DNA from 2 places in the Neptuniibacter sp. QD37_11 genome. Region 2 is predicted to be linked to the other one. Evidence: riboswitches for the same ligand, from Rfam matches in the RefSeq annotation. Region 2 holds a riboswitch; the other holds the start of a gene.
The links. Region 2 has a riboswitch for cyclic di-GMP ahead of ACMXYT_RS12950 (MBL fold metallo-hydrolase). Riboswitches for the same ligand answer to the same signal wherever they lie in the genome.
Positions count from the first base shown of each region.

Region 1: another riboswitch for cyclic di-GMP. It lies ahead of ACMXYT_RS16080 (hypothetical protein); the one in region 2 lies ahead of ACMXYT_RS12950 (MBL fold metallo-hydrolase).

Region 1 covers NZ_CP180552.1:3,393,999-3,398,645, reverse strand. The annotation lists gene ACMXYT_RS16085 (DUF748 domain-containing protein) at 115-2,703, shown strand; cyclic di-GMP riboswitch class I at 2,783-2,857, shown strand; gene ACMXYT_RS16080 (hypothetical protein) at 2,892-3,200, shown strand; gene ACMXYT_RS16075 (response regulator) at 3,326-4,647, shown strand, end outside.
Region 2 covers NZ_CP180552.1:2,775,561-2,780,207, reverse strand. The annotation lists gene ACMXYT_RS12965 (EAL domain-containing protein) at 1-707, shown strand, start outside; gene ACMXYT_RS12960 (MarR family winged helix-turn-helix transcriptional regulator) at 722-1,207, opposite strand; cyclic di-GMP riboswitch class I at 1,434-1,508, shown strand; gene ACMXYT_RS12955 (DUF5062 family protein) at 1,520-1,780, opposite strand; gene ACMXYT_RS12950 (MBL fold metallo-hydrolase) at 1,943-2,572, shown strand; gene pfkA (6-phosphofructokinase) at 2,591-3,598, opposite strand; gene ACMXYT_RS12940 (TAXI family TRAP transporter solute-binding subunit) at 3,970-4,647, shown strand, end outside.

The DNA.
Region 1 (4,647 bases), 620 kb from region 2:
AATTTTTCACTAAACTTATGCTGTTTTTTGAGTTTCTATCCTAAAGATTCGCTTTCTATTCATGAAACTGGATTATGATAGAGAGGTTATTAGCTCGTCTGGCGAAAAGGGACTATGTTGCGTTTTCTTCTGGTTGTTATCGTTTTGGTTGCTCTGTTACTACATAACTTGCCTCTATTGGTGCGAGATCAGGTGGTGCTGTGGTTACTGAACAATGGTGCGGATAAAGCTCAGTTATCAGCTTTAGAAGTAGAGTGGTTTGAAGGCCGTATCAATATTAAAGGTCTTAAAGCGGAAGCTGCAGAAAAGCCGCCTCTGCAGGTAGATAGTCTCTCGGTTGATCTGGATTATGAGCAGCTTCAGCAAGAACGTATCTTAATTTCTGATCTGAGCCTTGCTGGCATTAATTTAGGTGTTCGTCAGAAAGAGCAGGCACTTTGGCTAGGTCCAATCGATCTGAACCAATTTAAGTCCGAAGAAGTAGAGGTTGAGGAAAAGCCAGAAGAGCCTCCTTCAAATTGGAGCTTTGGTTTAGCGCAGTTAAATCTTCAAGCGATCAACTGGCAAGCAGAGTTAGATGACCAGACGCATAAGCTGCAATTGAAAACAGGACGTATCGCCGACTTCTACCTTTGGGATCAGGATCAGCCGGTTGCCTTGGATCTTGATGGCTCTTTAAACGGTGCGCCAATCGTATTGCAGTCCCAGTCCAAGCCTCTTCCTGAAGAGAAGAGTTCTGAGATCAAAGTTAAGTTAAATAACTTCCCTATCCACAGTGTCACGGCAGTATTTATGCCTGAACTTCGTGGCCATCTGGATATGGATCTCGATCTAAATGTACGCACAAACCTGACTAATCAGTTATTACAGGTAAAACAAAAAGGCAGCGTTAAGTTACGTGGTTTGAAGTTCCGCCAAGATAATATGGCGCTAAAACAAAACTCACTAGCTTGGAAAGGTGATGTTGATTTGGGCGTTTTAGCGGGTGAACTAAAACAGCTAAAAACTGCAGGCCAAATCAAAGTGGCAGGTTTGCAGCTTGATCAAGGCGGGCAAACGGTCAATTTAAAAGGGGCCGATTTGGTCTCTGCAGTCGAGATGGAAGGGCTGCAAAAACTGACCCTTAAGGATCTGGTTTTAAAAGCGGAAGGCATTGCGCTGAATCAAGCGGGGCAGACTATCAATATCAATGGTGTATTGGCGCGCGGTGCTGTGCAGACTGCTGATATGAAAAACTGGCAGGCTAATATCCCTACAGTTGCTCTGCAAAACTTTGCTTTGTCTAAAGGGCAGCAGGAACTGATTAGTCTGGCTACTTTGCGCTTAACTCAGGCACAACTACGAGACGTTAACGATATCAGTCTAGGTAAGCTTGAAACCGAGAAACTCAACGTTCAGGGTAATGGCGGGGTATTTACCCAGTGGGGAGCAATCACGGCCGATGATATTAAGTTTAAACAGCAAAGCGAACTGAGTATTAACTCTGTGCAGTTGAGTGATAGCAAAACGCGGGTGCTGTTGTCATCTAAGCGTCAGTTGACTGATCTGGATTGGTTATTAGCTCAGCTATCTAGCGGTGAGGAAAAGGCTACCACATCAGCGAAAGAAGCCGAGAAACAAGCAAGCAAGCCAATCAGAGTTAAGCTGAACAAACTGCGTGTCAGTGGCAGCAATCCAATCCAAATTGTCGATGGTGGGGTTAAACCTGCTTTTAAAACCAATCTAACAATTCAGCGCCTCGCTTTGAGTAATCTAGATACCGGTTCCAAAGGTAAAACGGCGTTTGATCTGAAGGCTAAAAACAAGTTGTCCACCATTAATGCCAAGGGCGCTATTGAGCTATTTAGTGGTAATTTCGGTGGTCATTGGGATGCCAAAATTAAAGGCCTTGAACTTCCGCAAGTAAGTCCTTACTCGCTTGAATACACCGGTTATTACTTGCAGAGTGGTCAGCTTAGCTTAACCACAAAAGGCACTATTAAAGGTCGTAAACTCAAGGGTGATACCGATATTCGTTTGAACAAACTCGATGTTGAAGCGAGAAATAGTGAGCGTAGTGGCGAGTTTGATCAGAAGGTATCGATGCCTCTAGGAACGGCATTGATGATCCTGCAGGATAACGATGACAATATTGATTTAGAGATCCCAATTGATGGCTCTTTGGATGATCCTCAGTTTGGCTATCAGACCGTAATTAATAAGCTTGCGGGTAAAGGTTTGAAGAGTGCAGCCATGGGTTATCTAACCAAAGCACTACAGCCTTTCGGTACGTTGATTTCGATCGGCAAGATGGTGATGGATGCACAAGAGAAAGGCTCGTTCATTACTCTGCAACCGGTCTACTTCGACGTGGCGGGTGCCACGCTTAATTCTGAATCTTCAGCTTATCTGTCGAAATTGACCCAGATGATGCAGGAACGAAAGGGCATGCGGATGAATATCTGTGGCCTTGCTGTTGCTGAAGACCAGCCAGCTATATGGCAACAGATTTTGGCTGAAAATGCTAAGCGCAAAAAGCCTCTACCCGAGGAACAACTTCAGGCAGAAGTGACACCAAAGCTGCAGCAGTTAGCGCAAGACCGTAGCGATGTTGTGAAAGCTGCGTTGTCGAAAGATGGTATCGATATTGAGCGCCTGTTTAGCTGCTATCCAAAAGTGGATCTGAAACAAAAACTTAAACCGCAGGTAAGTTTAGGATTATAAAAAGCCAAAGGGATCTTTAGCTTTTGCACAAGCCGCCGACAGCTTAGGGTGAACAGGATCTGTTTTTTCGCGGGATTAACTCTCGAAAAGGCAAAACCCAAGCAATTGGGCGACGCAAAGTTACGGGTCCCTATGGGATGGCCGGACCGCCGACGATAAAAACTCTCGCTTCTGCTGAGGTTGTCGTTATGTTGTTTGCAAAACCACTATTCGGCTGTGTCGCAGGGATGGCTCTGGCGCTTGCATCTCATTCAGTGAGTGCAATGGATACTGCGCCCACACATCTACCCACGTCTTTACCTTCTTCAATTTTTACACAATTAGCTGCCCAAGATGATTGGCATTTTGGGCTCAAATCCCCCATCTTTTGCTTTAGTGGCCATTACTTCAGGTCCGTCACTTCTTCTGAACAGGATCAAAACAAGCTAGCCGCTAAACCTAATCGTAAAAGTCGTTTATACCTAGCCTTCTTAATGTTGGCGCGAAATAAAAAGTAGATTTTACAGGGTATAAACTCGTTGGCTGAATTTCGTGCCTTTTGCGCGAAATTCGCCCTTTCTCGCAACGAAATTCTGCAGCTGAACTAAACTCATGCAAGGATCTTTCGATTGCGAGGCGCTGGATGAGACGGCTTAAACAAGCGATATCAGGACGTCTGGGTAAACAGTTTGCGATACAGGTAATTTTATTTAGCTCCTGTTTTACGTTGATCACGACCAGCGTGCAGTTAGCGTTCGACTATCACGCTGATATCAGCCGCATTGAACAGCAATTTGTTGATATAGAAAGATCGCATGTCCCTCCTTTATCCCTTGGCTTATGGTCGATGGATGGCGCCCAGATTGGTGTGCATCTAGAAGGCTTACAGCAGCTGCCAGATATAGAGCATGTAGTGATCAGAGATGAACAAGGTGGCGTATGGGAGTTTGGCGATAAGATCTCTGATAACTCTCGAGAGCATGTTTACCCCCTAGAATTTTTGCGAGTAAACCAAGCCGATCCTATCTATCTTGGTGCGCTGGTAGTAACGGCCAGTATCGATAATGTTTATGAGAGGTTGATCAACCGAGCCAGCGTTATTCTGATTAGTAATGGTGTGAAAACCGCAATAGTTGCGGGTTTTATCATGCTATTGATGTGGTTGCGTGTGACCCGGCACTTAGGGACGGTGACTGAATATGTATCTAGGTGGGAATTAGAGGGCGAGAACAAACCACTGAAACTCTCCAAACCCCAAGATCAAGAAGATCCTGATGAATTTGATGTGGTCGCTGATGCTATCAATCGGATGCAGCAAGGATTAACTAAACAGTTCCATGATCTAAACAGCGCTGAGGCGGAACTTAAGGCCTTGCTTAGAGAGCGAAATCAACTTTTACAAAGCGAGAGGGAATACAAAGGCAAGCTAGAAGAGAAGGTCAAAGAGCGTACTCAAGAGCTGACCTTAAGTCAGCAAGCCCTAGAAAAGAGTCACAGTTACTTGCGCAATATTCTCGAAACTAGCCCGATCGCGGTGAGTGTATATAACCCTGTTGAGCATCAACTGAGTTACTCAAATCAGACCTGCGCCAATATGTTTGGTTTTAGTATCGAGTCTTGGCTACAGCATAATCCTGAAAACAGTTGGCTACATGATGAGGACCGAGAATTCTTTGCTCAAGAATATCGCAAGCATGGCCGCGTCAGCACCACTGAGGTTGAACTAGTGCGTAGGGATGGATCGGTGTTCTGGGCACTATTAACTTGGGAGCGGATCTTCTTTCAGGATGAACGCCAGATCCTGTTCTGGGTGGTAGATATCAGCGGTCAGAAAAAAGCCCAGCAGCAATTGGAGCAGGCCAAAGCTGAAGCCGAAGCGGCCACCAAATCCAAATCTGAATTTCTCGCCAATATGAGTCATGAGATCCGTACGCCGATGAATGCGGTGGTTGGGTTTAGTCATCT
Region 2 (4,647 bases):
CTCAGTACCATAAAGACGAATTGATTGGTGCTGAAGCATTGGTGCGTTGGCACCACCCAGAGCGAGGTTTAGTTTCACCTGCTGAGTTCATTCCTCTTGCGGAAGATACAGGCCTTATTGTACCTATCGGGGATTGGATTCTATCCCAAGCTTGTCAGCAGCTTAAGAAATGGCAAACTGATCCCAATCTGCCCACTTTGAGTCTTGCTGTGAATGTCAGTGCGCGCCAGTTTATGCAGGAGCACTTTGTTGCTGAAGTTGCTGATTGTATCCACCGCTATGGTATTCAACCTGATCTTTTGAAGTTGGAGTTAACAGAAAGCCTTGTATTACAAGACATCGAAGACACGGTTGATAAAATGCATCAGCTGCGTAAGTTGGGTATCCGTTTCTCTTTAGATGATTTTGGTACAGGGTATTCTTCACTGTTACATTTGAAACGTTTACCGCTGGATCAAATTAAAATTGATCGCTCCTTCATTCGTGATGTAATTCAAGACAAAGATGATGCAGAGATTGTCCAAGCAATAATCGCCATGGGTCATAATCTTGGATTAAATGTTATAGCGGAAGGTGTTGAAACTGAGGCGCAGTGTATGTTCCTAGCGGAACATAATTGTACAGATTACCAGGGTTACTTCTTTGGTAAACCGTTGCCTGTGGATGAATTTGAAACTGCCAGCTCTAAAAAGCCCTTAGCAAGTTAAACCTGCAATAGGGTTTAATAAGAGTTCATCTGCTGATCCCAGAAGCGTTCCAGTTGTCGCAGGTTAGACCTCAATGTAGACATATCGTTTTCTTCCATTAAGCGCTCTGCACTGATCTCTTCCAATTGTTGATCAAACAGCTCTGCAATCAGGTTGTGGACAGCTAAGCCTTTTTGACTGAGCTTTATACGGACTGAACGTAGGTCGTGTTCTGAACGTTCTTGCTTGATATAACCGTTGCCGACCATTTTCTTTAAGTTATATGAAACATTAGAGCCTAGATAATAGCCTCGTGTTCTTAACTCGCTGGCTGTCATTTCTCGATCAGCGATGTTATGCAGTAGGAGAGCTTGAACGCTATTTATATCGGTATAGCCTAACGCTTCAAGGCGATATTTAAGAATATCAAGGATTCTACGGTGTAACCGTTCGATCAGTCTCAAGCAATCTAGGAAATCCGTTTTATTGTTTGAACTTAGTTCTGATTGTTGTGAACTCATTGAATTGTAAGCCTTGATATCAATATTCGTATTTTAAATAGTAATCCTGAATCTGTCGTAATAGCAAAGAAAAAGCACATTAATGAGCGTTTGTTTGCGCATAATTTCAAATACGTATTTAGTAATTACAAATAATGCTGCTACTATTACAGTCAGGCTCAATGAGATCTGGACTAACCTTTTGGTTTTTTTGGATTGTTGAGTTGTTTCCAGCGAATAGATCCTCTCTCGATAAAGGCAAACCAGAAGCAATTCTGGGACGCAAAGTCACAGATCCCACGTGGATGGCTGGGCTATCGAAAGAGAGATTTTTTATTTCTTCAGCGGATGATTCTCCGGTAACTGCCTTTCTACCCATAAAGCTAATTTATGTTTCATGTTGGGCTCAGAGACTTGATCCTTTGCTAAGGCTTGAATAAGTCCGTCATTCACTAGTAAGCGATAAATTGCTTTAATTTTGCTTGAAGCACTATCAGTGGCTTCAAAGTGGCCTGCACCGCGCTTTTCAAAGTAGATAGCACCTATCTTAAGGGCTTCTTTTACTAGCTCTGCTTCATGCTTATGTTTTTTCATGGCTTCTTCCCAAAGTCCTTGTAGATAAATATCTACTAACTTTGAATCTAAATTTCTAAAAAGACAAGCGGTCGCTCTAGTGCTTTGGTGCGTAAAGCTTTGCCTTTAACTCAGGCCTGATATACTTGCGGTTTATCAGTATCTACTTCCATTGGCGATCGTATGAAATACAGAATTATTCCGGTTACTCCGTTTCAGCAGAATTGTTCCCTTATTTGGTGTGAACAAACCATGAAAGCAGCGGTGGTTGACCCAGGCGGTGATCTAGATCGAATTCTAGCTGCGGCAGAGGAAGAGGGTGTTGAATTAGAGAAAATTCTTTTGACTCATGCGCACATCGATCATGCTGGTGGAACGGCTGAATTAGCTGCATCCAAAAAATTACCAATCGAGGGGCCTCATAAAGGCGACCGATTTTGGATTGAAGGTATGGCACAGCAGTGCAATATGTTTAACTTTCCGCCTTGTGAAACCTTTACTCCGGATCGCTGGTTAGATGATGGTGATACTGTTCAGGTAGGTGAATCAACGCTAAACGTTATTCACTGCCCAGGTCATACGCCAGGTCACGTTGTGTTTCATCATGTAGAAGATCAGATGGCGCTGGTGGGGGATGTTCTTTTCAATGGTTCTATTGGTCGTACCGACTTTCCTCAGGGAAATCACCAAGAATTGATCGATTCAATTAAGTTGAAGCTGTTCCCGCTAGGTCAGTCGATCGAGTTTATTCCAGGGCATGGACCGGGCTCAACCTTTGGTCGAGAGATGCAAAGCAACCCGTATGTTCGATAGGCTTGATAGCCTGATTTATTATTTGTGCAGCAGTTGCACATGCTCAAATAGTTGAGCGTCTAGTTGTTTCTTTTTGTCGATAATATGTTGTAACGGAGTCTCATTGATGGCTCCGTTTTTTATGCCAATCATTACATCGTTATAACCACCGCAAAGATAATCTACAGCCGCAGCTCCTAGACAGGATGCAAGTACTCGGTCATGCCCTGTAGGGCGGCCGCCTCTTTGTATGTGACCCAAAATACAGACCTTAGGTTGCTGGCCATGCTGCTCTAATTGTTTAGCTAAATTGTATGTAAGGCCCGGGGTAGGTCCCTCCGCTACAACAATAATCCCGCTTGATCCTTTGCCTTGTGCGCGGTTGTTGGCAAGCTGAAATGAGATAGCGTCTACTTTAACTTCATACTCAGGAATAACGACCAACTCTGCACCACAGGCTATCCCTACATGGGTAGCTATAAAGCCGGAGTTTCGGCCCATGACCTCTACTAAAAACAAGCTCTCGTGAGATAGGGCTGTATCACGGATTTTGTCTATAGCATCGAGAGCAGTGTTAACGGCTGTGTCAAAACCAATTGTGTCATCAGTGCCGTAGATATCGTTATCTATAGTGCCAGGCAGACCAATCACACGAATCGAGCTTTCCGAGGCTAGCATGTGAGCCCCAGTTAAAGAGCCATCACCGCCAATTACGACTAGGCTATCAATACCTTTTTTGAGCAAAACCTCGGCTGCCTGATGCCTAACCGCTGGATCAAGAAAAGCTAGGCAGCGATCACTTTTGAGTAATGTCCCCCCTCGTTGGACAATGTTGGTTACAGATGCGGAGTTCATTTCAAATAAATCTCCGATAATTAAGCCGCTGTAACCTTTGTTTACGCCATACACTTGAATGTTTTTATGCAGAGCAGAACGAACTACGCCTCGAATGGCTGGGTTCATCCCGGGTGAATCCCCTCCGCTGGTCAGCACTGCAATAGCTGTTGGTTTGTCTTCTTTAGTAAGCGTAGTTAACTCTGTGGACATAGTATCGAGCCTATTAGCTGCTTTATCGCAGTTAAGTTTAGCGTACTTCCTAAGAGCTCAGATTGTATCTGGATGCAGACTAGTTGATTTTTTATCAAAGATGAGTGGTCTATCTATGTGATTGCAGGGATATCCACTTTTTTCTATTGGTCTAACAGAATAATCAGTTGAAGTTGTCTCTAAGTATTAGTTCGTATTGATGAAGTGTTCCTAGGCATGTTATCTATCATCAGCCTTTACTTGGTTTGTTGTTTTACCGTCTCTGTTTTTTTTGAAACATACGAGTGGTGATACTAGTATCAAGAGAGATGGGTTTAAAAAGAGCTCGAAGCAAAGCTCGAATTATAAAAATATAATAGATGGAGTTTGTTATGGTATTTCGTAAGACGGTTACCTCTAGTTTGTTAGCGATGGGTGTTGGTTTAGCTGCCATGGGTGGTTCGACTGCAGCATCAGCACAAGAATTTATCACTATCGGCACAGGCGGTGTAACCGGCGTTTATTACCCTACAGGTGGTTCAATTTGCCGATTGGTGAATAAAAACCGTAAGGATCACGGTATCCGCTGCTCTGTGGAGTCTACAGGCGGTTCTGTTTACAACCTGAATACTATCCGCGCCGGCGAATTGGATATGGGTGTAGCTCAGTCTGATTGGCAGTTCCATGCTTATAATGGCACTAGCAAATTTAAAGATACAGGTGCTAACAAAGATCTACGCGCAGTTTTCTCTGTACACCCTGAGCCTTTCACTGTTGTCGCTCGTGCTGATTCTGGTATTAAAAACTTTGATGACCTTAAAGGTAAGCGTGTAAATATCGGCAACCCAGGTTCTGGTCAGCGCGGTACTATCGAAGTGCTGATGGAAGCTAAAGGCTGGACGATGGATGATTTCGCTTTAACTTCTGAACTTAAAGCGTCTGAGCAAGCTAGTGCTCTATGTGACAATAAAATCGATGCCATGGTTTATGTAGTAGGACATCCAAGTGGTGCAATCAAAGAAGCGACAACTTCTTGTGACAGTACGCTTGTAAATGTGGATGGTGCAGCA